DNA from 3 places in the Priestia sp. FW507-14D1A genome. Region 2 is predicted to be linked to each of the others. Evidence: riboswitches for the same ligand, from Rfam matches in the RefSeq annotation. Region 2 holds a riboswitch; each other region holds the start of a gene.

Region 1 (10,273 bases), on a different contig from region 2:
TTTACCCCGGCTTTGTATATTGCGTTTATTTCATTTCATCCAGGATTAATTCCGACTAAGTTAGCTATTTCTATTATAGGATCAAGGTCTGGTGTTCCGTTTCCCGCCCTTATCGAAGCCTTATTTATGGAACTATCGATCGAAATTTTGAGAGAAGCCGGACTCCGGTTGCCGAAACCAATTGGTCCAGCAATGGGCATTGTCGGTGGGTTAATCATTGGAGAAGCTGCGGTGCAGGCAGGAATCGTTAGCCCTATTTTGGTGATTGTAGTGGCGTTAACTGCCATTTCATCGTTTTCTATTCCGCAATATAGTGTAGGAATCACATTGCGTATTCTTCGGTTTGTAGCCATGCTTTGTGCTGCCATACTTGGATTATATGGCGTCATCTTATTTTTCCTTTTTATGATGAGCCATTTAGTGAAACTAAAAAGTTTCGGCGTACCTTATATGAGTCCAGCTGTTCCTTATCGTTTAAGTGAATGGAAAGACTTGGTAGTCCGTATGCCTCTGATGATGATGAAACGACGTCCAAAGATGATGCACACCAAAGATCCTCTGCGAAAAGGGTAGCTTATGATGAAAGGAAATGGGCTGTTAGAAATGATAAATTCAAAAGATCGTATTACGACGCCTCAAACAACTATTATTATTACCAACTTTATTCTTGGAACAGGTATTCTTACCTTGCCCCGGGCAGCTGCGGAAAAAGTGAAAACACCAGATGTTTGGCTAACTGTTATTTTAGGGGGGATAATCACCATGATAGCAGGGGTAATCATGGTGAAATTAAGTCAACGCTTCCCTGAAAAAACCTTTTATCAATACAGCCAAGAAATTGTAGGGAAATGGATAGGCAAGTTATTTAGTTTCCTCATGATAGGTTATTTTTTGGCACTTGGTGGGTTTCATGCTCGTTCATTGGCAGAGGTAACTGGATATCTATTGTTGGAAGGAACCCCTAAATGGGCTATAATCATGCCATTTATGTGGGCAAGTCTCTATCTGATAAGAGGGGGAATAAATCCAATTGCCCGTATATTTGAAATTATATTACCTATTACCGTTATTCTTTTTTTACTTGTTGCCTTTATGAGTATCAAAATATTTGAAGTGGATAATCTGCGCCCGGTACTAGGTTCAGGTATTACGCCGGTGCTAAAAGGGATAAGGACAACAGCTCTTGCGTTTACTGGGCCTGAATTCATGCTTTTAATATTGGCATTCATGAAAGAACCAAACAAAGCAGTAAAAGCTGTACTAGTTGGTACTGCGATTCCTTTGCTTCTTTATGTTATTACCGTCGTGATGGTTATCGGAGCGTTCTCAGTGGATGGAGTGGTTACGAGAACGTGGCCTACGCTTGATTTAATAAGAAGTTATGAATTAACTGGGTTAATATTTGAACGCTTTGATTCCTTGTTGCTGGTGGTATGGATTATGCAAATGTTTACTTCTTTTAATGTTAACCATTACGCTGCTTCATTAGGACTGTCTCAGCTTTTTGGAAAAAATATCCATACATTTATGTATGGTGTGCTTCCGGTTATTTATCTCATTTCCATGATCCCTAGAAATATCAATGATGTATTTAAATTAGGAGATATGGTTGGTAATGCTGCCCTGATTTTATTTGGCTTTTTACCCGTACTGCTTCTTATAATTTCAAAAATAAAGGGGAGAAAGTATGAGACAAGCCTCTAATCACGTACGGTTCTTCTTATCGGTTTTGCTTTCTGTTTTTTTGCTTTTTCCTCTGGCGGGCTGCTGGAGCAGTCATGAAATTGAAGAACGAAGTTTAGGAGTAGGTATGGCTCTTGATAAAGCTAACAAGTCCATGACTGAAAAAGAATTTGATGAACAAGAAGAGTATCCCAAAAGGAACTTGATTACGTCAACCTACCAGCTGATCACCCCGCAAGTGGCAAGTTCAACAACTGTCCAAGGAGGACCTCAGCAGAAGGCTTACGTGAATATGGCTGAAACGGGAGATTCTATTCATCAAATGACTCGTGAATTATCATTGAGAAGAGAGACTTCGATTGCCAGCCAACATCTAAAAGTAATTATTATTGGCGAGGCTCTTGCGAGAACGTATAGTTTAGGAAAATTAGTGAATGAGTTTCTTCGTGATAATGAGATTAGACCAAGCTGTCTTGTACTTATTAGTAAAGGGAGAGCTAGGGACGGGCTAGAATCGAAGACAGCAGGAGAAATCCCGGCATTTCGTTTGGCTGGAATGGTGGAAAATGCATATCGAACAACGAGAATTTTACCTCCCACGTCGCTCATTAAATTAGAGAGCAATATTGAATCAGGGACTAGTTTTCTATTGCAAAATGTATTATCGGCAAATGGGGAAATCAAATTTGCTGGTGCTGCCATAATTAAAGGGAAAACAAACAAAATGATCGGTTTTTTGAATGAAGAAGAACTAGATGGTCTGACTTGGATCACAGGAAAAGGGAAAGGCGGGCTAGTGAAAAGCTTTGATAAAAAGACCGGTCAGCTGATTGTATACGAAATAGAATCCATGAAAAGTCATATTGAACCTCATGTTAAAGGAAATAGCATCTCCTTCGATGTGCATATTGAATCCGAGGGGAGGCTATCTGAAAATTGGGTGGTCTCAGGAAATCCTTTAAAAAATCAATTTTTACAGAAGGTGCAAAAAAACTCAGAAAAAAAAGTGGAGCACCTCGTAAAAAACACGGTAGAAAAAATGCAAAAAGAATATAAAGTCGATGTGGCCGGGTTCGGAAATCAATTGAGAATTAAAAGGCCCAGAGTATGGATGAGGGTTAAAGACAATTGGGATCAAACATTTAGTGAAGTTCCAATTAACTATGATGTAAAATTAATGATTAAAGATTATGGAACGTCAGGATCAAAAAAGTGAGCAGCTAAGTACAATTTGGCTTGTTTTGATGTTGGAAATGAAAGAAACTAAAAGGAATAGCCTTAGAGCTTGCTAAAAAATATTCCCCCCAGTAAGGAGCTTGAGGGATAAATGAAGAATAAGAGCTGTCCAGAACCGACAGCTCTTATTTGCTATTCAAAAATATAAGCTAATGCTTGAAGAGCCTGTTCTGGCGTTTCGACTACAACTTGGGCTTTGTTTGACAGTTCTTTAAGCGGGTGGTGCAGTTTTTCAGGGCGAACCAAAATTAGCGGTTTATCTAATGCGATGGCTGTCGCCGCATCCATTGCGCTGTTCCACTGTTTGTATTTTTCGCCAAATAAAGCAATAACCACATCAGATTTTTTAAGGAGCACCTGCGTGCGTAAATTATTAATTTGGGAAGCAGCTTCATCTTTTAAGACAGCGTTAGGCTGTTTTCCTAAAATTTCTTCTCCAATGTTGTCGGAGCGGTCATGGTCTGTCATGGGACCGACAAAGGTAAGGGGAAGGTTTAATTGTTCTGCTTGGTTTTTAATTTCGTCTCGCCAGTTATCGTGAATTTGCCCGGCAAGGTATACGGTTAAGTTCATTATGTAGAAGTCCTCCTCTAACTAAGATTTGTTTTATTTTATCAAATGTAAGCGGATAATACGAATGATTTGAATGGGCTACTTTTCCAAAAATAAGGTTATAGTAGACAAATAGTTAAAAAAGAGAAACAATAGAAGGCGTATTGCTAATTAAAGAAAGGATGTACATGATGACAGAAACAGTGCTACAAGTAGATCATGTCAATAAAGTAATTGGGAAGAAAACCATTTTGCATGATGTATCCTTATCGGTTGAGCGCGGTGAGATTTTCGGGTTGCTTGGTCCGAACGGTTCTGGAAAGACAACGCTAATTCGTACCGTAGTAGGACTCATTAAAGAAACAAAAGGGACAATTACCGTCAATGGGTTTCCTTTAAAGGAACAGTTTACATCAGCTATGAAATCAATTGGAGCGATTATTGAAAACCCTGAGTTTTATGATTATCTGACGGGCTATCAAAATTTAAAACACTTTGCGAATATGCATGAAGGGATCACAGCAGAACGCTTGGATGAAGTGATTGCGCTAGTAAAGCTTGAAAACAGCATCCATGCAAAAGTGAAGACGTATTCTCTTGGGATGAGACAGCGTTTAGGAGTAGCTCAAGCTATTTTACATAAGCCTGCATTGCTTTTACTAGACGAGCCAACCAATGGTCTAGACCCAGCGGGAATGAGAGAGTTTCGTACATATTTACAAACACTTTGCAGGGAAGAAGGAATTTCAATCTTAATCGCGAGCCACTTATTAAAAGAAGTAGAAGCATTATGTGATCGCGTTGGCATCATTCAAGACGGTGAGTTAAAAGCCGTTCAAGATCTATCTCCAAATCGTCAAGATCAAGGAATGTACGTAGAATTTGAAGTGTCTGATGCGCAAAAAGCAGCGGATCTTTTATCACAACAATTTGAAGTAACGGTGAGATCACATAGTATCGACGTGGCGATTGTAAAAGAGCAAATTCCAGCTGTGAATAAAAAATTAGTGGACAGCGATATTTTAGTCTACCAAATTACCCCTGTGTATGAGACGCTTGAAGATTCGTTTATGTCCGTTACGGAAGGAGAGCACCATGCTTAAGCTAATTCAAAATGAACACATGAAATGGTTTCACAAAAGAAGTACAAAAATCACGTTTATTACAATCGGCATTTTAACTCTTTGTATGGCTCTTTTAATGAAGAAAGTAGCAAACAGTGCAGGAACAGAAGACAATATTTTGAACTTCCTGTCATTTAGTTCAGGTATGCTGATTCTCGTTCAATTTTTCGCGCTTGCTGTTGGAGGGTCAATGGTTGCAAAAGAGTTTGAAGCAGGTACCATTAAACTTCTTTTAATTCGCCCTGCTAGACGTTCAACGATTTTAGCATCCAAGTACCTAACTCTCGTTTTAATTAGCTTATATTATTTACTGAGCTATTTGCTTTTTTCATTTGTATGGGGAGCATTGTTCTTTGGCTTTACCAGTCTAGAAGGAGATGCACAGCTGCTTAAAAACATTACGCTTACGTATGACAGTGCGTATATGGAAACGTTTATGATGATGACGTTCGCATTCATGCTGTCGTCTTTATTTAGAAACAGCGCGCTTGCTTCCAGTCTAGCTATTGTCGTAAGTATCGGCGCGAAAGCTGTAACAGGACTGGTATCAGAGCTAGGTTTATGGTGGGGGAAATTTTTATTATTTGCCAACACGAACTTTGTGCAGTATATGGACGGAATGAAGCCGCTGTTTGACGGCATGACGATTCCATTTTCCATTTTCATCTTAGTTGCCCATTTTGTCTTCTTTATGGGCGTAGCTTGGGCAGCGTTTTTAAAACGAGACGTAGCTAATTGATGTGAGAATTTTCGCACTATATATTTTTCTAAAATAGCATTTGACAATTAAATAAAAAGAGATTACAGTAGTGAAAGACTATTTTTAAAACAACTATAAACTTCTTATCAAGAGAGACGGAGGGACTGGCCCTATGATGTCTCGGCAACTGGCTGTACGCAGTGCGGTGCCAAATCCAGCAGACGATGTTTCGTTTGGAAGATGAGAAGGGTAATCTTATGATACAAATAAGAGACCTCTTCTTATCAATAAGAAGAGGTCTTTTTTTATTACGTAAACAAGAGGTGTTAAGAATGGAACAACAAAAAGGAAACGGCTGGGCGCTGTTACCGCTGGGCGTCTTTTTAGTCCTGTTTGTCGGATCAGGAATTATAACGGGAGATTTTTATAAGCTTCCTGTATTAGTAGCCATTATTATTGCAGCCATTGTGGCCCTGGCTATGAATCGTAAAGATTCACTTAATGTAAAAGTGGAGCGTTTTGCTAAAGGAGCAGGGCATCCTGATATCATTATTATGGTGCTTATTTTTATTTTAGCAGGTGCTTTTTCTGAAGTTGCTAAAGGTATGGGAGCTGTTGATTCAACGGTAAACTTAGCTCTCTCTGTGCTTCCGCAAAGCTTAGTGGTAGTCGGAATCTTTGTTATTGGCGCATTCATTTCAATTTCGATGGGAACGTCAATGGGAACAATCGCTGCGCTAGGACCTATTGCTGTAGGAATCAGTGAGCAAGCGCATGTATCCATTACATTAGCAATTGCTGCCGTTGTTGGTGGTGCAATGTTTGGAGATAATTTATCCGTAATCTCTGATACGACCATTGCAGCAGTTCGTACGCAAAAAACAAATATGTCAGATAAATTAAAAGTAAACTTTTTTATTGTCCTTCCTGCAGCGATTGTTACGGTAATTTTATTGCTTGTAATGACGCTAGGCAATACGTCATCAGTAGAAATTAAAGATTTTAGCTGGTTTAAAATCTTGCCTTATGTCGGCGTACTGGTTGCTGCCATATTTGGTGCAAACGTATTAAGTATTTTAACCGGAGGAATTGTGCTAGCCGGCGTGATTGGATTAGCTGACGGAAGCTACACGCTTTCTTCCCTTGCTAAAACTGTGACAGAAGGTATTGGCGGAATGTCAGAGTTAATTATTTTATCTCTGCTAATCGGCGGAATGGTTGAGCTTATTCGCTATAACGGCGGTATTCAGTTCTTATTGAATTTATTAACACGACGCATTCAAACAAAAAAAGGCGGCGAATTCAGCATCGCTGGACTAGTAAGTTTAACTAATTTAGCGACGGCTAATAACACGATTTCAATTATTACAGCAGGTCCGTTAGCAAAAGAAATCTCTGATAAATATTCAATTGATAATCGTAAATCAGCCAGTCTGCTTGACTTGTTTTCATGCAGCGTTCAAGGGCTTATCCCTTACGGCGCACAAATGCTTCTCGCAGCAGGATTTGCTAAAGTTTCACCGATTGAGATTATTCCATTTACATTCTACCCAATGTTAACAGCGGTTTGCGGGGTCATTGCAATTGTAATTGGATTTCCTCGTTTAAATAAAAATTCAAAGTCATCTAAAGAAGCTGCGTAATATCAAACCCTTAAAAAGAATGTTCTTTTTAAGGGTTTTTTACTGTTTAAAAAAATCAGTCGGCTTTTCATCATCTAACTCCTTCCAAAGCGTCTCGTTCTGTTTAAGTGCATAAGCCGCTCCTCCAATTTCAATCCCGCATAATAAAATGAATAATAAAATACCCATGAAATGACCTCCTTACGTAAATGAATAAAAACACGATGGTAACGGGTTTAGCTTCTTGCTGTTTCACTTTATAATGAGAATAAAGTATGAAACGCGTTTCAGCGCAAGAGAAAAAGGTGAAAACATGACAAATATCCGAGATATCGCAAAAAAAGCTGGTGTATCTGTTTCGACTGTATCCCGGGTGCTAAATCATCATCCGTATGTAAAAGAAGAAAAACGCCGGCTGGTAGAGCAGGTTATTCACGAACTTAATTATGAACAAAACATTAATGCCGTTCACTTATCAAAAGGGAAAACAAATATGATTGCCGTCGTCTTGCCTTTTATTAATCATCCGTATTTTAGTCTGCTTTTAGAAGGAGTGGCATCTCAAGCGTTAGAAAAGCAGTATCAGCTTGTTATTTGTCAGACGAACTATGATGTGAAAAAAGAAGAAGAAGCGCTTCATATGCTAAAAACAAAGCAAGTTGATGGAGTGATTATTTGTTCTAGAGCAAGCAGCTGGAGCACGATTGAATATTATCAGCAGTACGGACCGATAGCCGTGTGCGAAAACGTACAGAATCGTTCTATTCGCTCCGTATACGTTGATCATTATGCAGCTTTTAAACAGGCGCTTATGTATTTAAAAGAAAAAGGATATACGGATATTGGCTACTGTATTGGAAGAATGACGGGTACGAATAGTCAACAGCGGCAACAAGCATACAAAGAATATGTAGAAAGAATAAATCAGCCTTATCATCCGGAATGGGTTTTTCAAGGCTGTTTGAACGTGACAGATGGTGAAAAAGTGGTGGAAAAATTAGTGCAGATGAAAAATCGGCCTCAGGCGCTTTTAGTAACAAACGATCAAGTAGCTATCGGAATAAAAGCTCAGTGTGAACAAGCGGGTATTTCAGTTCCTGGTGAGTTAGCTATCATTGGTTTTGATAATCATCCGCTTTCTTCTTATTTACAAATAACAACGATCGAACTTCCTCTTAAGGAAATGGGAGAAACGCTTTTTACATTAGTTGGAAGTAAGACTCCTCAGAAAATTGAGCTCCCTTTTCGGTTTATTGAGCGTAAAAGCGTATGAATTTTTGATGATGCCATGAGGTGTTTTTACCGGATAAAACGAGCAAAAGCGGACATCATACGAGTAAAGAAAGAAGAAAAGGATGATGATCGTGGAGAAAAAAGAATATCAAGTGGGAGATCAAGTATTTGTTATTTACCGAAATCCTCATACGGCAAACGTTGCGAATATTAATCAAGCTGAAATTGTTGAACATCCCGAAAACAAAGGTGAAAAGGCGCTGTTTTTACATGAGTCTTACCATTTGTTAGCTGAAGATGATGCCGTATATTCAACGTATGAAGAAGCTGAAAAAATGTATAATAAGATATTTGATTATGAACAATATGACTGATGCAAGGCTCTCTTAAACGGAGAGTCTTTTTTGTTTGAAAAATAATTACCAAGGATAGAGTCTTTTTATTTTTCAAACGCTATTAGTATTAGAAAAAAGGAAGTGTGCATGATGATAAAACCTTTTGTACCTCAATTAGTATATATTGAGCCAGGAGCAATGGAGTACCCGCTTGGTGTTCAATTAAAAGAGAAATTTGAGAAGATGGGAATTGAGATTCGTCAAACAACTTCCCATAATCAAGTGCGTAATATACCGGGAAAAAATGATTTGCAAAAATACCGCAATGCCAAGTCAACTTTAGTAGTTGGCGTGCGTAAAACATTGAAATTTGATACATCTAAACCGTCAGCTGAATATGCAATACCATTTGCAACAGGGTGTATGGGGCACTGTCACTATTGTTATTTGCAGACAACAATGGGAAGCAAACCATATATTCGCACGTACGTGAATGTTGAAGAAATATTAGGTCAAGCAGAGCAATATATGCAGGAAAGAGCCCCTCAAATAACGCGATTTGAAGCGGCTTGTACATCTGATATCGTAGGAATTGACCATTTAACACATTCATTAAAGCGCGCGATTGAATATTTTGGGGAAAGTGAACTAGGTCAACTGCGCTTTGTGACTAAATTTCATCACGTGGATCATTTATTGGATGCTAAACATAATGGTCGCACGCGCTTCCGCTTTAGCATAAATGCAGATTATGTTATAAAAAACTTTGAACCTGGTACATCTCCTCTTGATTACCGGATTGAAGCTGCTAATAAAGTTGCAAAAGCCGGATATCCACTTGGCTTTATTGTGGCGCCTATTTACATTCATGAAGGTTGGCAAGAGGGATACCGTCAGTTGTTTGAAAAGCTTGACGCCTCTATACCTGAGGAGTCAAGAGATGATATTACGTTTGAAATGATTCAGCATCGCTTTACCAAGCCGGCCAAACGGGTAATCGAGAAAAATTATCCGAAAACAAAGCTTGAGATGAATGAAGAAGAGCGCCGCTACAAATGGGGGCGTTACGGAATTGGAAAGTATGTATACGCAAAAGATGAAGAACAAGAATTAAGAGAAACATTAGAATATTACATTGATCAGTATTTTCCGAATGCAAAAATCGAATATTTTACGTAATTATTCTACAGTAATTGAAAAGTTATTCTGACGCTTCAGTCAAAATAACTTTTCAATTTTTAATGTAAAAAAATAAATTGCTTGCTAATAAGTTGAAAAAAAGAGGTTATTTTTATCTCTTGTCGTATTACATACAAAAGGGAGGTGACTGAGATGTTAAAAAATGAAGAGTTTGCGCTAACAAAAGAATTAACAAACGAACAGCAAGAAGCTGCACGGAATTTTATTCAAGTGTTGTTCCAAGAAGATTTATCTGAATTTTGGAACATATTGTGTGATATCGATAAGTCTCGTATCTACGGCTTGTATGAAGCAAACCATTATTATGATTCTGATGTTGAACTGCATGGGTTTGTACAAGAAATAAGAGATAATGTAAGAGCTGTTTATGCGCCTCTTCAAGGGCAAGGGGGTATTTCGACGAAAGTTCGATATACAAGCGAAGGAAAGATGTATGTATACATATTAGGCAGTGGCGAAAACCCTAAGGTATATCCTGTTGGATTAATGCCTGAAACATATATCGAACAAGAACGTTTTTCTCAGCGGCTTCAAATTAGCATTTATAACGACGAGTTTCGAAACGTTGCCCTATAAACCATATATATG
Region 2 (10,273 bases):
ACAAAGTAAGAAATAATCAAAAATCGAACATGATTCGATTACTCATGTTCGATTTTGAGGTTAATGTCCTTGAGTGTTATGCTTTGTGTACTGTTGGTTTTGAGATGTCTTTTTGCCGCGGCCGTGCGGTTCATTAACCGGTCCAGCATTTCCTTTAACGCTTGCTGCGCTTACGCCTGCTGACGATGGATCCTTCTTTAATTTGCTCACAAAATCACCTCCTGTGTATTAAGATAACCAAACACATTAAAAATAGTTAGAGATAATATTGTGAATATATTGCGAAAATTTAAAAAATGTTTTATAGTAAAAACAGAGATTAACAGTGACTCTCTTTTTTTACGCATAAAATGAATGACCATTCATTCAATATATTAAAGGGGATGTGGGGATAATTATGAACATAAAAAAAGCCGCCGTTTTAGGTTCAGGAGTTATGGGCTCTGGAATTGCAGCTCATTTAGCGAATGTAGGAATTCCAACGCTTTTGCTAGACGTGGTTCCAACTTCATTAACAGCAGACGAGGAAAAAAAACAGCTAACGCTTGAAGATAGGCAAGTGAGAAATCGGTTGAGTACAACCGCTGTAGCTAAATTAACGAAGCAAAAACCAGCGCCTTTAACGTCTAAGTCATCACTATCGTTGATTACGCCAGGAAACCTTGAAGATCATTTACAGCAGTTAAGCGACTGTGATTGGATTATTGAAGTAGTAGTGGAACGTCTTGATATTAAACAGCAGTTATTTGAAAAAATTGACAGTGTACGAAAAAAAGGAAGTATTGTAAGTTCAAACACTTCAGGAATATCGATCCACGAAATGGCTAAAGGACGCTCAGAAGATTTTAAAGCGCATTTTTTAGGAACGCACTTTTTTAATCCACCGCGTTATTTAAAGTTATTAGAAATCATTCCAACTCATGACACAAAATCAGAAATTGTTGAATATATGAAAACGTTTGGTGAAGATGTATTAGGTAAAGGAGTAGTTATTGCAAAAGATACGCCTAACTTTATCGCCAACCGTATCGGTACGTACGGTTTACTTGTGACCGTTCAAGAAATGTTAAAAGGTAATTACAGCGTGGGAGAAGTTGACTCTGTGACGGGCCCCTTAATTGGAAGACCAAAAAGCGCAACGTTTCGAACACTAGACGTAGTGGGACTAGACACATTTATTCATGTGGCTAACAATGTATTTGACAAAGTAGAAGGCAAAGAAAAAGAAGTGTTCGATGTCCCTTTATTTATGAAACAAATGCAGGAAAATGGCTGGCTCGGAAGCAAGTCGGGGCAAGGCTTCTTTTTAAAGAAAGGCAAGGAAATTTTAGAACTTGATCCTAGTACACTTCAATACGTTGAGAGAAAGAAGTTAAAAACAGCTTCTACCGAATTAAGCAAGCAGGCAAAAGGGCTGCAAAATAAAATGAAAGCGCTTATATATTCTGATGATCGTGCCGGACAGCTTCTTTGGAATGTGATCAGTCCCGTTCTTGTATATGCAGCACAGTTAAAAAATGAAATCGCCGACGATATCGTGGCCATTGATCAAGCTATGAAGTGGGGATTTGGCTGGAAAATGGGTCCTTTTGAGACGTGGGATGCAATTGGTTTAGAAAAGTCAATTGAGAAGATGGAGCAGTCTGGTTTAGCAGTTCCGCAGTGGGTAAAACAAATGCAGGAAAATGGATTTACAAGCTTCTATAAAGAAATGGAAGGTCAAACGCTTTACTACGAAGATGAAGAGTATAAAGCGGTAAAAGAAAATAAAAAGGTGATTCACCTGTCATCTTTACGTTCTCAAAATAATGTCATTTTAGAAAACAGCGGAGCGAGTTTAATTGATTTAGGAGATGATGTGGCGTGCCTGCAGTTCACCTCTCCTAACAATGCAATCGGGCTAGATATTATTAGCTTATTAAATCAGTCTCTTGAAGAAGTGAATAAGAACTATAAAGGACTGGTCATAGGAAATCAAGGGAAAAATTTCTGCGTTGGGGCTAACTTAGCTATGATTTTAATGGAAGCACAAGATGACAATTATTTTGAAATTGAATTTGTCATTAAACAATTTCAACAGGCAATGATGAAGGTGAAATACAACGAAAAGCCGGTTGTTGCAGCTCCATTTGCGATGACGCTTGGAGGCGGAGCAGAAATTTGCTTACCGTCAGCTAAAATCCAAGCTTCTGCTGAAACTTACATGGGCCTTGTAGAAGTAGGAGTCGGACTTATTCCTGGTGGAGGAGGTAATAAGGAGCTTTATATCAAACAGTTAAATGGTTTACCGAACGGTGTAACGCTCGATCTTCAGCAAATTGCCAATAAAACATTTGAAACAATTGCTACTGCAAAAGTATCTGCTTCTGCTGCAGAAGCTAGACAGCTAAACTTTTTAAATCGCCATGATGGCATCAGCGTAAACGGAGATCATTTGCTGAATGATGCGAAGAACTCAGTCCTTGCTTTACATGACACGGGCTATAAACCACCTGTAAGAACTAAAATTCCTGTGGTTGGAGAAACAGGATATGCAACGTTGCTGCTAGGAGCTCAATCCATGAAATATTCAGGATATATATCAGAACATGATTATAAAATTGCTAGCAAGTTAGCATTTGTGTTAGCCGGAGGACGTGTAGCGTTCGGTTCGGAAGTTGATGAAGAGTATTTGCTGGACTTAGAGAGAGAAGCATTTTTAAGTCTTGTTGGTGAAGCGAAGTCTCAAGAACGTATGCAGCACATGTTAGTTAAAGGAAAACCACTGCGTAATTAAGGGGGAGAAAAAATGAGAGAAGCAGTTATTGTAGCAGGTGCTAGGACACCGGTCGGAAAAGCAAAAAAAGGTTCACTGGCAAGTGTTAGACCTGATGATTTGGGAGCCATCGCGGTTAAAGAAACTCTTCGCCGAGCAGGCGGATACGAAGGACCAATTGATGATTTAATTATTGGTTGTGCGATGCCTGAAGCAGAACAAGGTTTGAATATGGCTCGAAATATTGGCGCTCTTGCGGGTTTGCCTTATACGGTGCCAGCAATAACGATTAATCGTTATTGTTCGTCAGGTTTGCAAAGTATTGCCTACGGTGCAGAACGAATTATGCTAGGGCAAGCCAAAGCAGTGTTAGCTGGAGGAGCAGAATCAATGAGTTTTGTTCCGATGTTTGGAAACGTAGCGCGTCCGAATGTTCAGCTGGTTGAAAATGCGCCGGAATATTATATGGGCATGGGACATACAGCAGAACAAGTGGCGATGAAATACGGCATTTCACGTGAAGACCAGGATGCGTTTGCTGTACGCAGCCATCAAAAAGCAGCAAAAGCACTTCAAGAAGGGAAGTTTAACGACGAAATTGTTCCGGTGGAAGTGACGCTTCGAAAAGTGGATGAAAACAATAAGCTCCGTGAACAAAAGCTGATGTTCTCTCAAGATGAAGGAGTTCGTCCCGGCACAACTGCAGACGTATTAGGAAAACTTCGTCCAGCTTTTTCGGTTAAAGGATCCGTAACAGCTGGAAACTCTTCGCAGACAAGTGACGGAGCTGCATCCGTTTTTCTAATGGATAAAGAACAAGCTGAAGCAGAAGGGTTAAAGCCTTTGCTTAAGTTTCGCTCATTTGCAGTTGGAGGAGTTCCGCCTGAAGTAATGGGGATTGGCCCGATAGCTGCCATTCCTAAAGCTCTTAAACTAGCAGGGCTGGAGCTTTCTGATATTGGATTGTTTGAATTAAATGAAGCATTTGCTTCTCAAGCACTTGGCGTTATTCGTGAATTAAATATTAATGAAGATAAAGTAAATGTAAACGGAGGCGCTATTGCCTTAGGTCATCCATTAGGCTGTACCGGAGCTAAGCTGACTCTTAGCTTAATGCACGAAATGCAGCGTCGAAATGAGCAGTTTGGAATTGTCACGATGTGTATTGGCGGAGGAATGGGAGCTGCTGGTGTATTTGAATTGTTAGCATAATCATTTCAAAGGGGGATATGAACATGTCAAATAAAACAAAACAAATGATTAAAGGTGGAAGCTTTTTAATTGAAGAAGGCGATGCAAGCCGCGTCTACACGCCGGAGGATTATACATCTGAACAAAAGATGATTGCCAAGACGACAGATGAATTTGTAGAAAATGAAGTCCTTCCACAAGTGGAATATTTAGAAAAGCATGAGTTTGACCGTTCTGTAAAGTTATTAAAACAAGCTGGTGAATTAGGCTTGCTTGGTGCAGATGTACCGGAAGAATACGGTGGACTCGGTTTAGATAAAATTACCTCGGCTTTAATTGCTGAAAAAATGTCTCGAGCAGGCGGGTTTTCCATCACTCATGGTGCTCACGTAGGAATTGGGTCATTGCCAATCGTCTTATTTGGAACAGAAGAGCAAAAGCAAGCATATTTACCTGCTTTAGCAGTTGGGGAAAAAATAGCAGCATATGCGTTAACAGAACCTGGTTCTGGTTCCGATGCCCTCGGTGCTCGAACAACAGCTCGCCTTAACGCAGAAGGCACACACTATGTGTTAAATGGAGAAAAGCAGTGGATTACGAATGCCGGATTTGCTGATGTGTTCGTGGTGTATGCGAAAATCGACGGCGATAAATTTTCTGCTTTTATCGTTGAACGCGAATTTCCAGGTGTTTCGGTTGGACCGGAAGAGAAGAAAATGGGAATCAAAAGCTCCTCAACCAGAACGTTGATTCTTGAAGATGCGCTTGTTCCAAAAGAAAACGTGTTAGGTGAAGTTGGCAAAGGGCATGTGATTGCGTTTAACATTTTAAATATTGGGCGCTACAAGCTTGGAGTTGGAGCAGTTGGAGCAGGGAAACGTGCGTTAGAAATCACGTCTCAATATGTTAACCAGCGTCAGCAGTTTAAAACGCCCATTGCTAAATTTTCATTAACCCAAGAAAAAATAGCAACAATGGCTTCTAAATTGTACGCAACTGAAAGCTCCGTCTATCGTACGGTAGGACTTTTTGAAGACCATATGGGCCAGCTTTCAGAAGAACAGCAAAAAGACGGAAAACAAATTGCCGCTTCCATTGCTGAATATGCCATTGAATGCTCATTAAACAAAGTGTTTGCCACGGAATCTCTTGACTACATCGTAGATGAAGGGGTGCAGCTTCACGGAGGCTATGGTTTTATGAGTGAGTATGAAATTGAGCGCCTGTATCGTGATTCCCGCATTAACCGTATTTTTGAAGGAACAAATGAAATTAATCGTCTCTTAGTACCAGGCACGTATTTACGCAAAGCGCTAAAAGGAGAGCTTCCGCTGCTTCAAAAAGCACAAACGCTTCAAGAAGAATTGATGATGCTTATGCCGCAGGAAGTAGGCAATGAGCCGTTAGATCAAGAAAAAATGCTTGTGCAAAATGGGAAGAAAATTGCGCTCTTGCTTTTAGGTCTAGCTGCACAGAAATACGGTAAAGAATTAGAGAAAGAACAAGAAATTCTCGTTAATATTTCCGATATGATTAGTAACGTATATGCAATGGAATCCACTGTTTTACGTACTGAAAAAGCGATTTCCAAAACAGGTGCAGATCAAAACAGCTTGAAGGTAAAATATACACAAGTATTTTGCCAAGAAGCATTTAATCGAATTGAAGCAGATGCAAAAGAAACGTTAATTGGCGTTGAACAAGGTGATACGCTTAGAGTCATGCTTTCGTCTCTTCGCAAGTTAACGCGCTATACACCAATCAATGTGATTAGCGTAAAGCGCGAGATTGCAAAAACGCTTCTAGAAGTAGAGAAGTTCACAGTTTAAGGGAAAAAGGAGCTCGTTTTACGAGCTCCTTTTTGTTTAAGAAGCCTCTATCTAGGTAAATGATAAAGGATGTGTTAAAATACGAAAAAAGCTTAAAATAAAGGGTGGTTGACGAAATGTCATTATTTTTTTATTCATATCCAAAGTGTGGCACGTGCCGAAAAGCCAAGAAGTGGCTGGATGATAACGGAGTAGCGTATGAAGAAATTCATATTGTAGAAAGCCCGCCAACAAAAGAGCAGCTGCAATCTTATTATCAGAACAGCGGCTTAGAATTAAAAAAATTCTTTAATACAAGCGGTAAAAAATATCGCGAATTAGGGCTTAAAGATAAAGTAAGCAGTGCGAGTGAAGACGAACTGCTGTCTATTCTTGCGTCAGATGGCATGTTAATTAAGCGTCCGCTGCTAACAGATGGACAAAAAGTAACGCTTGGCTTCAAAGAAGAGCAGTTTGAGGACGTGTGGAAGTAAGTTTTCAAATAGAAAATTTTTACCTTTTACGTTACACTGTTAATAGGAAGTTATTTTAGGTTGTAGAAAGTGTTCTCCACGTTGAAGGCGCTTTTTATATAAACAAATTACGATACATATTTTGGAGGGATTAAGATGAGTACACCAAAAGATTTGCGTTATTCTGAAGAGCATGAATGGGTAAAAACAGAAGGAGACGTTGTCCGCGTAGGTATTACGCATTTCGCTCAAGCTGAGCTTGGCGACATCGTATTCGTTGAACTGCCAGAAGTAGGAGCAACAGTAGAAGCTGACGAGCCGTTTGGCAGCGTTGAATCAGTAAAAACAGTTTCTGAGCTTTACGCACCAATTAGCGGTGAAGTTGTAGCAGTAAACGATAACTTAAGCGATAGCCCTGAACTTGTTAATGAATCTCCATACGAAGAAGCATGGATGATTACAATCAAACCGTCTGATGCTTCTCAAGTAGACAAGCTAATGACAGCAGAGCAATACGAAGAAATGACAAACGAAGGATAATACTCCTCCATAAATTGTCTTTATGAAAAGTTTTTGACTGGACACTCTATTAGTAAACAAACTAAAGGAGTGTCTTTTTATGTTTGAAAAACAAAAAATGGACGTTACAGATCGCGTTACAGCTAAATTTCATGACGGCGGCATGAAATTATATGTTGATAAGCAGCCAATTGGTGAAGTTAGTTACGGAACAAGCGGCAATGAATACCGCTTTGAAGAAGGGTATTCGCAAGAAAATAATAAATTCTACCAATATACAGATGTACAAAAGCAAGGTGAAACGCAAAAATATACAGACTGCGACGAAGAAGCAGGATGGTGCTAAACAGTGGCAACTGCCGCTGTTTTTCTTGTTTTATGGAAACAATATGGCTTAAGATGCCTTTTAAAACAGTTCTTTCTTGCAAATTTCTTTTAAAAAACAGGTGAACTGTGATACATTAACGAATATTGTATAGCATAAAGAAATGATGTTACTATACAACTGACGATTATGGGTGATGAAAATGGGGCTAATTGAAATTGAAAAAGTAATTATTGTCGAAGGAAAATCAGATAAAAAACGTATCCAAGATATCATTCGAGAACCAATTGAAATTATCTGTACAAACGGTACGATTAGTTTATCAAAGCTGGATGAAATTATTGACTTTACGTTTAACAAAGAGGTATACATACTCGTTGACTCTGATGATTCAGGGAATAAGCTAAGAAAACAATTTAAACGAGAGCTTCCGGAAGCAGAGCATCTATATATTGATAAAATGTACCGAGAGGTTGCTGCCGCCCCTAGACATCACATAGCAACAGTATTACTGAGTGCCAATATCGATGTTAATGCAGAATTTTTAACATAAAAGGAATGAGCAACATGCAAGAATGGAGCGAAAAACAGCTTGACGATCAGTTAAAAGAAGGACAAAGAGCGTTTATCTTTTTCCATACACCTTTTTGCGGGACATGTCAGCTGGCAAAAAAAATGTTAACCGTAGCAGAAGCAATGCTGCCTGGTGTGACCATCGGAATGAGCAATTTAAATTATATGCCTTCAAAAGCAGAAGTATTTTCAATTGAAAGTGTACCTTGTTTGATTGAAGTGAAAAATGGCGAAATGGTAAAAAAACTCTATGCGTTTCATTCCATCGAGCACGTACTTGAAGAGTTTCGATAATCAAACGTTTGTTTAAAATGAAGAAATGGAACGAGAGCAAACCGTTGGGGCTGTTGAAATCTTGGGATATTATCCCAAGAACAAAATCTGTTGACAGCCTATCTGACACATGCTAAAATCACACTCATGAATGTTCATAAATGAATGAATATTTCCCAAAAACAAAATAATTGTTGCGAACTCTTATCAAGAGAGGTGGAGGGACTGAGCCCTGTGAAACCCGGCAACCGTCAGACTAACTGAAATGGTGCCAATTCCTGCAAAGCTATGCGCTTTGAAAGATGAGAGAAAGGATTAAATATCGAGCCTTTCTGTCATGCGCAGAGAGGCTTTTTTAATGGGGAAAATTGTTTTACGGCTTTTTCATCCTATAGGGCAACCTAACATAATTAAGTTTTTACTAAAGAAGGTGAAGAAATATGATTACATTAACAGACGTTACAAAAATTTATCAGGCTAAAAGCGGTCAAGTAACAGCTGTTGATAATGTGAATCTAACCGTTAACCAAGGTGAAATTTACGGAATTATTGGTTATAGCGGAGCAGGTAAAAGTTCTTTAATTCGCTTGCTAAACGGGTTAGAAACACCAACGACAGGAACGGTCGAAGTAGCAGGTAATGATATTGGAAAAATTAAAGGCGGAAAACTCAGAAAAGCTAGACAAGAAATTAGTATGGTGTTTCAGCACTTTAATATCTTGTGGTCGCGTACGGTGCGAGAAAATATTGCCTTTCCGTTAGAAATAGCAGGGATCTCAAAAGAAAAAAGAATGAAACGAGTAGACGAGCTTATCAAGCTAGTCGGGCTTGAAGGGCGTGAAAATGCTTATCCATCACAGCTTAGCGGTGGTCAAAAGCAGCGTGTTGGTATTGCTAGAGCGCTAGCCAATAACCCAAAAGTATTGCTGTGTGATGAAGCAACATCAGCGCTTGATCCTCAAACGACAGATTCTATTTTAGATCTGTTAGTAGATATTAATGAGAAGCTAGGGTTAACCATTGTACTCATTACTCATGAAATGCACGTTATTCGTAAAATTTGTCATCGGGTAGCTGTTATGGAAAATGGGGCAGTGGTAGAAGAAGGGCAAGTGTTAGAAGTATTCAGAAAACCTAAGCAGCCGATTACAAAGCGATTTGTTCAACAGATTTCTGAACCAGAAGAAACGTTTGAAACAATTGAACAAGTACAGGAGTTATATCCAAGCGGGCAAATTATTCAGCTGACGTTTGTTGGCGGAAAAGCAGAGCAACCGCTCATTACAACGATTTTAAAACAGTTTGATGTAACGATTAATATTTTGCAAGGAAAGATTTCTCATACACAAACAGGTTCATACGGAACGTTGTTCGTTCATTTAGACGGAGAATTAACAGAAGTTGAAAAAGTCATTGCATACATTCATGAGCAGCAGGTAGAAGTGGAGGTAATGACAAATGCTTGAGAAACTATTTCCAAACGTTATTTTAGATGATTTTATTCAAGCGACAAATGAAACACTATATATGACGGCTATTTCAGTTATAGCCACGTTTGTTCTAGGTATTTTATTGGGCTTGCTTTTATTTTTAACGTCCAAAGGACAGCTTTGGCAAAACAAACCTTTATATGCCATTGTGTCAGCAGTTGTAAATATCTTTCGTTCCATTCCATTCATTATTTTAATTGTTTTACTGATTCCATTTACCAAAGCATTGGTAGGAAGTATTTTAGGCGCTAATGCAGCGTTACCTGCTTTAATTGTTGGAGCAGCACCATTTTATGCGCGTCTTGTAGAAATTGGTCTGCGCGAAATTGATAAAGGTGTTATTGAAGCTGCTAAATCAATGGGAGCAACAACAAGCACTATTATCTTTAAAGTGCTGTTACCTGAATCGCTGCCAGCTTTAATTTCTGGTTTGACGGTAACGACGATTGCGTTAGTCGGTTATACGGCAATGGCGGGTGTGATTGGAGCTGGAGGTCTCGGGAATCTTGCATATTTAGAAGGATTCCAGCGCAGTCATAATGATGTAACGCTAGCTGCTACGATCTTAATTTTGATTATTGTATTTATTATCCAACTTATTGGAGATGCGATTACTGCAAAAATTGATAAAAGATAACGGGAGGATTATTTATTATGAAAAAATGGCTTTCGGCTTTAGCATTAACATCTGCGCTAGTAGTAGGATTAGCTGCATGTGGATCTAACAATGGATCAAAAGATGAAAAGAAAATTGTTGTGGGTGCATCTAATACGCCCCATGCTGAAATTTTAGAACAAGCAAAACCGATTTTAGAAAAACAAGGAATCGACTTGGAAATTAAAAAATTCCAAGATTACATCTTACC
Region 3 (10,273 bases), on a different contig from region 2:
AAAAAAAGAACCTTTTACACTATTAAACAATGTAAAGGGGCTTGAAATGGAAAACCTTGAAAACAGTCATAACTGCTGCGGATTCGGCGGGACGTTTTCGGTTAAAATGGGGCAAATCTCTGAACAAATGGTCGATGAAAAAGTGGGCTGTATAGCTAAGACAAACGCAGAGTACTTAATTGGAGCCGACTGCGGCTGTCTTATGAATATTGGAGGAAGAATTGAACGAAAAGGACAGCCTGTAAAAGTGATGCATATCGCTGAAGTATTAAATAGCAGAATGTAAAGAAGGGAGAATACCGAATGTCTATGAAAATAGGAAACGACCAGTTTAAAAAACGTGTTGATGATGGAGTCAATAATGCGTTTATGCGCTTTGCGGTTTCAGGTGCTCAAGAGCGCTTAAGAAGCCGTAGATTAGATGCGGCAGAAGAGTTAGGAAACTGGGAAGAATGGCGAGCGCTTGGTGAAGAAATTCGTCAGCATACGCTTGAAAACTTAGATTACTATTTAGAACAGCTGACAGATAATGTAGCTAAACGCGGAGGCCACGTTTTTTTCGCTCAAACAGCTGAAGAAGCGAATGAGTACATAAAAAATGTAGCGAAGCAAAAGCAGGCAAAGAAAGTGGTTAAATCCAAGTCAATGGTTACAGAAGAAATTCATATGAACGCTGCTTTAGAAGAACTAGGCTGTGAAGTTATTGAAACGGACTTAGGAGAATATATCCTGCAAGTAGATGATCACGATCCGCCTTCTCATATCGTAGCTCCTGCACTTCATAAAAATAAAGAACAAATTAGAGATGTATTTCAGGAAAAGCTTTCGTATAAAAAAACAGAAAAACCTGAAGAACTAGCTCTTCATGCCCGGGAAATGCTGAGAAAAGAATTTTTATCAGCAGATATTGGCATCACGGGATGTAATTTTGCGATTGCAGAATCTGGATCTATTTCACTTGTAACCAATGAAGGAAATGCAAGGTTAACAACTGCCCTTCCTAAAACGCAAATTACAGTTATGGGAATGGAAAGAATTGTGCCAACGTTTGAAGAGTTTGAAGTGTTGGTAAGCCTGTTAACTAGAAGTGCAGTAGGTCAGCGGCTCACAAGTTACGTAACAGCGCTTACAGGGCCTAGACTTCCAGGGGAAGTAGACGGACCGGAAGAATTTCACCTAGTGATTGTAGATAACGGGCGATCTGCGATTTTAGGAACTGAGTTTCAATCTGTTTTACAGTGTATTCGCTGTGCGGCATGTGTGAATGTATGTCCCGTGTATCGCCATATTGGAGGGCATTCATATGGATCTATTTATTCAGGTCCGATTGGAGCTGTATTATCTCCTTTGCTTGGAGGCTATGAAGACTACAAAGAGCTTCCCTATGCATCAACGCTATGCGCAGCCTGTACAGATGCCTGTCCGGTCAAAATTCCGCTGCATGAGCTATTACACAAGCATCGTCAGCGAATTGTCGAAAAAGAAGGAAAAGCACCTATTTCGGAAAAGCTGGCGATGAAAGCATTTGGCTTGGGAGCAGCTTCTTCTTCTCTATATACAGTGGGCGCTAAAGTAGCACCGGCAGCTCTTACGCCTTTTATGTCAGGAAGCAGTATTTCCAAAGGACCTGGTCCATTAAAAGCGTGGACGGAAAGCAGAGAGTTTCCCGCACCTACAAAAGAGCGCTTACGAGATTGGTTTGATAAAAGGAGTGATGATGATGAACGGAAGCATTCAAAATAGAGACAGTTTTTTAGACAATGTTGCTGCTAATCTTAAGCGAAACAGGCGAACAAGCGGCGTAGTAAAGCCACAATGGAAGCACGCTCCTCAGCATGAGGTCTACCGCAGCTATTCGCCGGATCAATTAAAGAAAGAGCTTGAAAACCATTGCGAACGTATTCATACTCGCTATGTAGAAACATCATCACAACACTTGCCAGCTGTCCTTGAGGAAGCCGTAGCGAACTATGGAAATGGTCTTGTGAGCACGTGGGATGATCCTAGATTTTCCGAATATGGATTGAATCTGCTGATGGAGAAATGGGAAACAAGCAGTAGCCTTCATGTATGGAATTCTGCAAAAGGCGATGAGAATATTACACTAGCTGAACAAGCAAATGTTGGCATTACCTTCAGTGATTTGACGCTAGCGGAATCCGGCACAGTTGTTTTGTTCAGCAGCGCTGAAAAAGGACGATCGGTCAGTTTGCTGCCCGCCACTTATATTGCAATCATTCCTCAAAGCTCAATTGTTCCTCGCATGACACAAGCCGCTGAAATGATTCATGAAAAAGTAGAGCGAGGAGAAACGATTGCTTCTTGCATTAACTTTATTACGGGACCGAGCAATTCAGCCGATATTGAAATGAATTTAGTCGTTGGCGTGCATGGACCTATTCAGGCCACTTATATTGTAGTGAATGATCGATGAGGCTGGGACAAACGTATTTTAGGCGAAGTGAAAAACGAACCGTGAATCAACATGTTTGATTCACGGTTCGTTTTCTTTGTTATGTTGAGCATAGGTTTTAGCTGTTTCATTCCTTCTAGCAGTGGATTGGAGGACAAGGCAAAGACTCCTGCGGAAAGCGAAGTCTTGCACGGAAACCAACTGCGGTGTCACAAGCGGTTCAGCTAGCTCATGCATCTCATTTGTTCGTCTTTAGATTGGATTCATTTTGTTATGTCTCAGCCTCTTTTATTCATGCTCCATTTCTAAATAGCGGGATAATGTGAAGAAATGTCGCATTTTGAATAAACGTGCCTAATTTTAAAAAGGTAAAAAGCAAATCTTGTAGAATATTAAGTCTATAGATAAAAGGTGGGGAAATGGGAAGTGCAAAAGAAAGGAGCAATGAGCATGTCACCACATAGAGAATTAACATCTGAAGCTGCGCAAAAGCAGCAAGATGAATTACAGCAGCTACGAGCTATTTTTAATGACGTATTAGATGCCATTGTCGTATTTGATGAGTATTTTCAAGTTATAAATGCAAATGAATCAGCCTGCGGGCTGTTTGAAAAAACAAAGGATGAGCTATTAACGTATCAAATGAAAGATTTTCTGATGTATTTTCCGTATGACATGATTGAAGCATATTATCCAGCACTTTTAGAAGAAAGCTATTTCAAATATGAAGGCGCGATGACGCTTCGAAGCGGCATGATGAAGCATGTTGAATTTACTTCACACAAACATAGTCACATGTCGGGCATTATTGTGTGTACATTTCGGGATATTACGCAGCACAAAATGATGGAAAATGAACGGTTTATTAGTCATCATATGTTTATGGATGTATTTAATGAAGCGGTAGACGGAATTGTCATTTTTGATCGAACGGGTCAGCTTATCGACGCGAACCCTTCATTTTGCGAACGATTAAATTATACAAGAGCACAGCTTCTAACCAAAACATTAGAAGAGCTTGTAGAACCTACTTATCATTATAAGGTGAAAAAATTATGGAGAACTCTGCATCAAGAAGGAAAGACAAGCGGCGAGCTACCGATCAGGCTCGAAAATGGAGACGTTACTTTTTTTGAATTTACCACAACGGCTAATATATACAGTCAATACTATATGTCCATTATGAGAGACGTGACGGAAAAACGGCTGATGGAGCAGCAACTGTTGAGAAGCGAAAAAAATTTCAGGGCTATTTTTGAAAATGCGATTGAAGCGATCTTGATTTGGAGAGATGATGGTGAAATCTTGAACGCTAATCTTGCTTCTTCGCGTACATTTGAGCTGCCGTTAAACAAATTAATTGGAAGCAATTTGTATACGTTTATCGATACAAAAAGCTTTAGTGCGTTAAAGGTGCTCCAAACGTTTCAAACAAAAGGAGAAATTCGTAATCAGCTTCCTTTTTACATGCCAAATGGAGAAATCAAGCAGTTGGAATTCACAGGGAAAAAAGGCATTATAGAAGGAGACCATTTAACGATTTTTCGAAACATCAGTGAACGTACAAAAATCGAACAGGAGCTTCGAAATAACGAAGAGAAATTCAGACAGATTTTTAATGGTTCGATCGATGGGTTAGTTTTATGGGACGGCAAGCGAAATATTATTGATGTAAATTCTTCTCTTTGTGATATTCTAGAACTCAGCAAAGAGGAGATTTGTGCGCACTCCATGGAGGATTTTATTTCTTCAGCGAATTTAGATGCGGTCATTGAGCATAAAGAAACGATTGAGCAAAAAGGGGAAGCTGAAGGAGAGATTACGTACGTTACGGGGAACGAAAAAGTTAAAAATATCGAATTTTCCACGAAAAAAGATATCTTGCCAGGTCTATATATGACGCTTTTACGAGACGTAACGGAACGAAATCAAATGCAGGAGCAGATTCGAAAATCGGATACGCTTCAAGTAGTCGGACAGTTAGCAGCTGGGATTGCGCATGAAATCCGCAACCCAATGACAGCTTTAAAAGGATTTGTGCAGCTGTTAGAAAGCAGCATTCAAGAAGATCATTCTCTTTATTTTGATATTATTAAATCCGAATTAAAAAGAATTGAAACCATTATTACAGAGTTTCTAGTACTCGCTAAGCCACAGGCAGTAAAGTTTGAAAAGAAAAATCTAGATGCGGTTGTGAAAGAAACGATCGATTTATTAAATGCTCAGGCGCTTTTAGAAAATATTCAGTTTGAACTAAGTGTGTCCCCTCAGCTGCCAATGGTATACTGCGAGCCGAACCAAATTAAGCAAGTACTAATAAATGTCATTAAAAATGCAATTGAAGTCACGTCAAACGGAGGAAAAATTTTTGTTGATGTCTCCTCTACAGAGCCGCACTACGTGACGGTCTCCATTCGAGATCAAGGAGACGGAATGCCCGAAGAGCGCATCAAGCGCTTAGGAGAACCATTTTATACGACAAAAGAAAAAGGAACGGGACTCGGTTTGATGGTCTCATATAAAATTATCGAAGAACATAAAGGGCGCATTGAAGTGGAAAGCAAAATAGGAGAAGGCACAGCTTTTCATGTTATTCTTCCAGCCTAAATAGAAAGGATAAGCAAGTATGTACTATGGAGAAATGAATTTATTTTCTGATTTGAAAATTTATATTGTAGCCTCGGAAAAAGGGGTTCAACATATTTGGTTTGATAGCGATGATCATAATGAGCAGCTTAAAAAACTTGTCCATGACGAGGATTATCACCATGTGAAAGAAGCGAAGCGACAGCTGCAGGATTATGCTGAAGGGCGCACGCTAACATTTGATTTGCCTTTGGATATAAAAGGAACAGACTTCCAAAAAGAAGTGTGGTTAACGCTTGAACATATACCTTATGGACAAACGTGGTCTTACAGTGAGGTAGCGGAGTCTGTTAATCGCTCTAAAGCCGTAAGAGCTGTGGGACAAGCGAATCGTCGAAATCCACTGCCTATTATTTTGCCTTGTCATCGTGTGATTGGCAAAAATGGAGCTTTAACAGGTTATGCAGGCTCGCAAACTCATATAAAAGAGAAGCTATTAATGCTTGAAAGAAATGTAGCAAAAGGTGCTCTGGAGTTAAAATAACTATTCACCGTCTAATTTCCAGCCTTCTCCTTGCACAAAAACACCGTCAATTTGCTGAGGAGAAGGGAGGGAATTTAGTTCTTCATCTTTGGATAAATCGAATAGCTGATATTGCTGCTTACGATTCAGCGCTTTGTTTTTATCCGTTTTTTGCTCTGAACTCATATTTACTCTCCCCCTTATTCAAAAGAAATCCCCTATAATATATGTAGAAAAGGAAGAGAGTACTGTTACAATTGTGTTACAAATGCAGGTGGAAATCAGTGCTCAATAAAAAAAGCCGCATAGCAGCGGCTTTTTTTATTGAGCAGATTGCAGCAAAACGTTTTGAATGGATTCAAAAGACGGGGCATGGATAATTCCATGCTCTGTAATAATGGCCGTAATCAGTTCGCTTGGCGTCACATCAAAAGCTGGATTGTACACAGAGATTCCGTCTGGAGCAATTTGCGTATCCCCAATGTGTGTGACTTCTTTAGGTGAACGTTCTTCAATAGGAATGCTGCTGCCGTCTTGAATAGATAAATCAAATGTGGACTGCGGCGCTGCTACGTAAAATGGAATACCGAATGCTTTCGCTAAAAGAGCAAGTCCATATGTTCCAATTTTGTTAGCCGTATCGCCATTTGCTGCAATGCGGTCAGCACCTACAATAATCCCATTAATTCCTTTTGTTTTAATGGTATGAGCGGCCATATTATCCGTAATCAGCGTAACGTCCACTCCCGACTGCTGAAGTTCCCATGCTGTTAAGCGAGAACCTTGAAGAACGGGTCTTGTTTCACAGGCAAATACTTCAAGCGGAATATCGCGCTGCTTAGACAAGTGAAAAGGTGCTAAGGCTGTTCCATAATAAGCTGTAGCAATTGAACCAGCATTACATATTGTCATGATTTTATCTTTCTTTTTAAATAAAGAAAGAGCATAATCTCCAATTCGGTAGCACGTTTCTTCATCTTCTACTTGAATTTGAATAGCTTCATGAACAACTTTTGTTTTAGCTTCATTAACGGACGAAGCGGATTCAGCGCTTTTCGCTACGCGCTCCAATGCCCAAAATAAATTGACGGCAGTAGGGCGTGAACTAGCTAAATACTGTTGATCAAGAGCTAGCTTTTTGTTAAATTCCTTGACTGAATCTGTGTCATAGCTAAGCACAGAAAGAGCAAGACCAAAAGCCGCCGTAATGCCAATTGCAGGGGCTCCGCGTACTTTCAAGGTAGTGATAGCATCCCATACGTCTTTAATGGTTTGCAGCTTAATATATTCAACTTTGCCAGGAAGCTGCTGCTGATCTAATAAAGTAATATATGATTCATTCCATTCCACTGAGCGCGGAAGTGATAGTGTATTTGTCATGCTGATACCGATCCTTTCATTGTGTACATTATTCGTTATCGAAGTAAATGTTCAAATTCATTTGGTGAAACGTCTTGTTGGTGCAGAAGCAAATAGCGTCCAATTTTTAACGCAGTACGTTTAGCGTTAATTTTTCTTTCCTCTGAAGAAATTTCGTCTAAGTCTGCCACGTGAGCTAAGCCAATCGTACGTCGAATGATTTCACATCCTGCATATCCAACAGCATCTTGCCACGTTTGCGTTAAAATTTCATGTAATAAGCGCTCATCTTTAGCGAAAGGTTCAGTGCTTTCAGAATGCCAAAGCGCAGTAAAGGTATCTTTGAATACGTTCCATGTGTTCGTAATGTGTGCAAATAACGGTTCGCGATTTGTTTCTCGAGAAAGAGCATTTAAAAATAAATTCGCAACAAATTGCCCTAAATCGAATCCAAACGGACCGTAGAAAGCAAACTCTGGATCAATCACTTTCGTTTCTTGACTGCTAGCAAAGATGCTGCCTGTATGTAAATCACCGTGGATTAGCGTTTGCGCATTTGTTAAAAATTTATATTTTAATTTTGCTGCTTGTAGCTTTACATCACTATCATTCCACAATTCTTCTACATCAGGACGCAGCGCTTTTTCAAATTCATTTGTATCAATATCAAAAAAAGGATCTGTAAAAACTAAATCTTCCGTAATATTGCATAAGTCGGGGTTGCTGTACTTAACAACTTCTTCTTTTTTATCCTGAGGCTTTAAGGCGAAATCAGACGTTTTGAACGCAATATGTCCTAAAAAAGAACCGATATGCTGTGAGAGCAGAGGATAACTTTCACCTTGAATAAGTCCGGCACGAGAAATCGTTAAATGAGACAGATCTTCCATGACCGTAACAGCAAGCGTTTCATCGTGGTAATAAACAGCGGGAACAAGTTCTGGCGTAAATGCACCGAATTGCTTGAGCGCATTGCTTTCAATTGTGGCACGGTTCAAGGATAGAGGCCAGCTTTCGCCTACAACTTTTGCATAGGGAAGTGCTTGTTTGACGATAATGGATTTATTCGTTTGATCATTTATGATGTGAAAGACGAGATTTAAGTTACCGTCACCAATTTCACGGGCAGTCAGTGCTTCTGTAGCATCAAAAAGACCTAGCTTTTTCACAAGTTTGATTGCTGAAATTTCTGTTAAAGGCTGATACTTCTCTGTTTTTGTTGTTGACATCGGAATCCCTCCATAGTTTATTAAACTGATTCGTTTACTAAGTTAATAGGTTTAAGAATATATGGAGGCTTTTATAATTTTAGAAAATATAAAAGCCTCTTTCGTTGGAAAGAGGCTTGATTGTAGTGTTCAAACCTCTTATCTGCCAGAAAAAATTACTTTCTGTTGGAATTAGCACCGTGCCTTTGTAAAACATGTTTTACGGGTGTGATCCATCTTAGGATGGAATGACGGTCGGTTGCTGGGCTTCACAGGGCCAAATCCCTCAGCCAACTCTTGATAAGAGTACGATTACTTATTCAATTTTGATTTGTTTGAATATTTTATGATATCTGGTGAAAATCGTATCATGCAAAAAAACGGCTGTCAATACATAATTAATAAAATTCTGTACGGCGATCTGTAAAGACAGGAATTTGTTTACGAATTTCTTTTACAAGTTCCAGGTTAACGTCAGCACTTAAAAGTTCTTCGCTATCGCCAGCTTCAGCGATTATTTCTCCCCACGGATCGATGACTAAGGAATGTCCGGCAAATGTGTTATTAGGATCTTGGCCTACACGATTACACGCGATTACATAGCATTGATTTTCGATTGCACGGCTAATGAGCAGGGCTTTCCAGTGGGCAAGTCTTGGAGCCGGCCACTGAGCGACAACAAACAAGACTTCTGCTCCGCTGCTAGTATGAACCCGTATCCATTCTGGAAAACGAATATCGTAACAAATAACTCCTGCGCACAGTGACTGTTCAAGTGTAAAAAGATTTTTTGCTGTTCCTGCTTCTAAATACAGGTGTTCATCCATTAATTTAAATAAGTGCAGTTTACTGTATTGTGATACTTCACGACCTTTTCGGTCAAAAATATACATCGTATTCGTGACACCTTGCTCTGTTTTTTTCGCAATCGAACCTGCCACAATATTTACTTCGTTTGTTTTAGCAAACTGAGAGATTAATTGCTTGGCTTGCTGCCCTTCATCATCTGCAATTTCGTCTAGCCGAGTCAAATCATAAGCTGTATCCCATAGCTCAGGAAGCACAAGGATATCAGGGTTTTCTTTCAGGGCTTCCGTCATTTTTTGTTCGATATATTTTCGGTTTTTAGTTGGGTTTCCAAACGCAATATCAAGCTGTAAACACGTAATTTTTACACTCACTTTATCATCCGTCCTTTTTTTAGTAGTTGAAAAAAATGACTTTACAAGTTGAGTATTACAATATATTATTTGTGACTAGAATTTCAAGAATTTTTTGAGAAGGTGTGCGATGATGAAACAATTTGAGCAATCGGAACTATTAAAAAGTTTACCAAAACAATTTTTTGCATCACTTGTAGGCAAGGTAGGAAAAGTAATGGCCCAAGGGCACGACGTTATTAACTTAGGGCAGGGAAATCCCGATCAGCCTACTCCTTCACATATTGTAGAAACACTGCAAAAAGCAAGTGCTAATCCTATGCATCATAAATATTCTCCATTTCGGGGGCACCAGTTTTTAAAAGAGGCCGTTGCGACTTTTTATAAACGAGAATATGGCGTTGATGTGGATCCTGAAAAAGAAGTAGCTATTTTGTTTGGCGGGAAAGGTGGACTTGTAGAAATCCCGCAGTGCTTATTAAACCCTGGAGATACGGTGCTGGTTCCCGATCCTGGATATCCTGATTACTGGTCTGGAGTAGAGCTTGCAAAGGCAAAGATGGAAGTGATGCCGCTCACGGCTGAAAATCATTTTTTACCCGTATACGAAGAGATAAGTGAACGTGCTAAAGAACAGGCAAAGCTCATGTTTTTAAACTATCCGAATAATCCTACTGGTGCAGTAGCAACGGCAGAATTTTTTGAAGACACCGTGGCGTTTGCTGCCAAGCACGATATTTGTGTGGTACACGACTTTGCCTACGGAGCAATTGGATTTGATGGTAAAAAGCCAATCAGTTTTTTACAGACTCCTGGTGCAAAAGAGACGGGAATTGAAATTTATACTCTTTCTAAAACGTATAACATGGCGGGATGGCGAGTTGGATTTGCTGTAGGAAATGCAAGTGTTGTAGAAGCTATTAATCTTCTTCAAGATCATATGTATGTCAGTCTCTTTGGGGCGGTTCAAGAGGCAGCAGCCGCAGCTCTGTTAGAATCTCAACAATGTGTGAATGATTTAGTT

The links. A riboswitch is a leader RNA that binds a small molecule or an ion and turns the genes downstream of it on or off. The one in region 2 is predicted to bind S-adenosylmethionine.
Region 1: it holds a riboswitch for S-adenosylmethionine, as region 2 does, so the genes downstream of both, AC3WJG_RS18755 (Na+/H+ antiporter NhaC family protein) here and AC3WJG_RS17180 (methionine ABC transporter ATP-binding protein) in region 2, are expected to answer to the same signal.
Region 3: it holds a riboswitch for S-adenosylmethionine, as region 2 does, so the genes downstream of both, mtnK (S-methyl-5-thioribose kinase) here and AC3WJG_RS17180 (methionine ABC transporter ATP-binding protein) in region 2, are expected to answer to the same signal.

What each region holds. Positions count from the first base shown of each region.
Region 1 is NZ_JBYSWQ010000005.1:222,087-232,359, forward strand. It holds gene AC3WJG_RS18725 (spore germination protein) at 1-573, shown strand, start outside; gene AC3WJG_RS18730 (spore germination protein) at 577-1,704, shown strand; gene AC3WJG_RS18735 (Ger(x)C family spore germination protein) at 1,688-2,899, shown strand; gene AC3WJG_RS18740 (YtoQ family protein) at 3,052-3,492, opposite strand; gene AC3WJG_RS18745 (ABC transporter ATP-binding protein) at 3,663-4,574, shown strand; gene AC3WJG_RS18750 (ABC transporter permease) at 4,567-5,334, shown strand; SAM riboswitch class I at 5,436-5,542, shown strand; gene AC3WJG_RS18755 (Na+/H+ antiporter NhaC family protein) at 5,628-6,938, shown strand; gene AC3WJG_RS18760 (hypothetical protein) at 6,978-7,106, opposite strand; gene AC3WJG_RS18765 (LacI family DNA-binding transcriptional regulator) at 7,231-8,190, shown strand; gene AC3WJG_RS18770 (transcriptional regulator SplA domain-containing protein) at 8,276-8,524, shown strand; gene splB (spore photoproduct lyase) at 8,636-9,664, shown strand; gene AC3WJG_RS18780 (hypothetical protein) at 9,818-10,261, shown strand.
Region 2 is NZ_JBYSWQ010000004.1:295,642-305,914, forward strand. It holds gene AC3WJG_RS17135 (YuzL family protein) at 61-210, opposite strand; gene AC3WJG_RS17140 (3-hydroxyacyl-CoA dehydrogenase/enoyl-CoA hydratase family protein) at 395-2,776, shown strand; gene AC3WJG_RS17145 (acetyl-CoA C-acetyltransferase) at 2,789-3,967, shown strand; gene AC3WJG_RS17150 (acyl-CoA dehydrogenase FadE) at 3,991-5,775, shown strand; gene AC3WJG_RS17155 (arsenate reductase family protein) at 5,892-6,248, shown strand; gene gcvH (glycine cleavage system protein GcvH) at 6,384-6,767, shown strand; gene AC3WJG_RS17165 (YusG family protein) at 6,847-7,092, shown strand; gene AC3WJG_RS17170 (toprim domain-containing protein) at 7,274-7,624, shown strand; gene AC3WJG_RS17175 (thioredoxin family protein) at 7,639-7,938, shown strand; SAM riboswitch class I at 8,119-8,226, shown strand; gene AC3WJG_RS17180 (methionine ABC transporter ATP-binding protein) at 8,358-9,383, shown strand; gene AC3WJG_RS17185 (methionine ABC transporter permease) at 9,376-10,044, shown strand; gene AC3WJG_RS17190 (MetQ/NlpA family ABC transporter substrate-binding protein) at 10,062-10,273, shown strand, end outside.
Region 3 is NZ_JBYSWQ010000002.1:384,648-394,920, reverse strand. It holds gene AC3WJG_RS10465 ((Fe-S)-binding protein) at 1-286, shown strand, start outside; gene AC3WJG_RS10460 (LutB/LldF family L-lactate oxidation iron-sulfur protein) at 304-1,743, shown strand; gene AC3WJG_RS10455 (LutC/YkgG family protein) at 1,721-2,434, shown strand; gene AC3WJG_RS10450 (PAS domain S-box protein) at 2,840-5,020, shown strand; gene AC3WJG_RS10445 (methylated-DNA--[protein]-cysteine S-methyltransferase) at 5,040-5,543, shown strand; gene AC3WJG_RS10440 (hypothetical protein) at 5,544-5,708, opposite strand; gene mtnA (S-methyl-5-thioribose-1-phosphate isomerase) at 5,844-6,902, opposite strand; gene mtnK (S-methyl-5-thioribose kinase) at 6,938-8,110, opposite strand; SAM riboswitch class I at 8,246-8,396, opposite strand; gene AC3WJG_RS10425 (carbon-nitrogen family hydrolase) at 8,488-9,270, opposite strand; gene AC3WJG_RS10420 (pyridoxal phosphate-dependent aminotransferase) at 9,383-10,273, shown strand, end outside.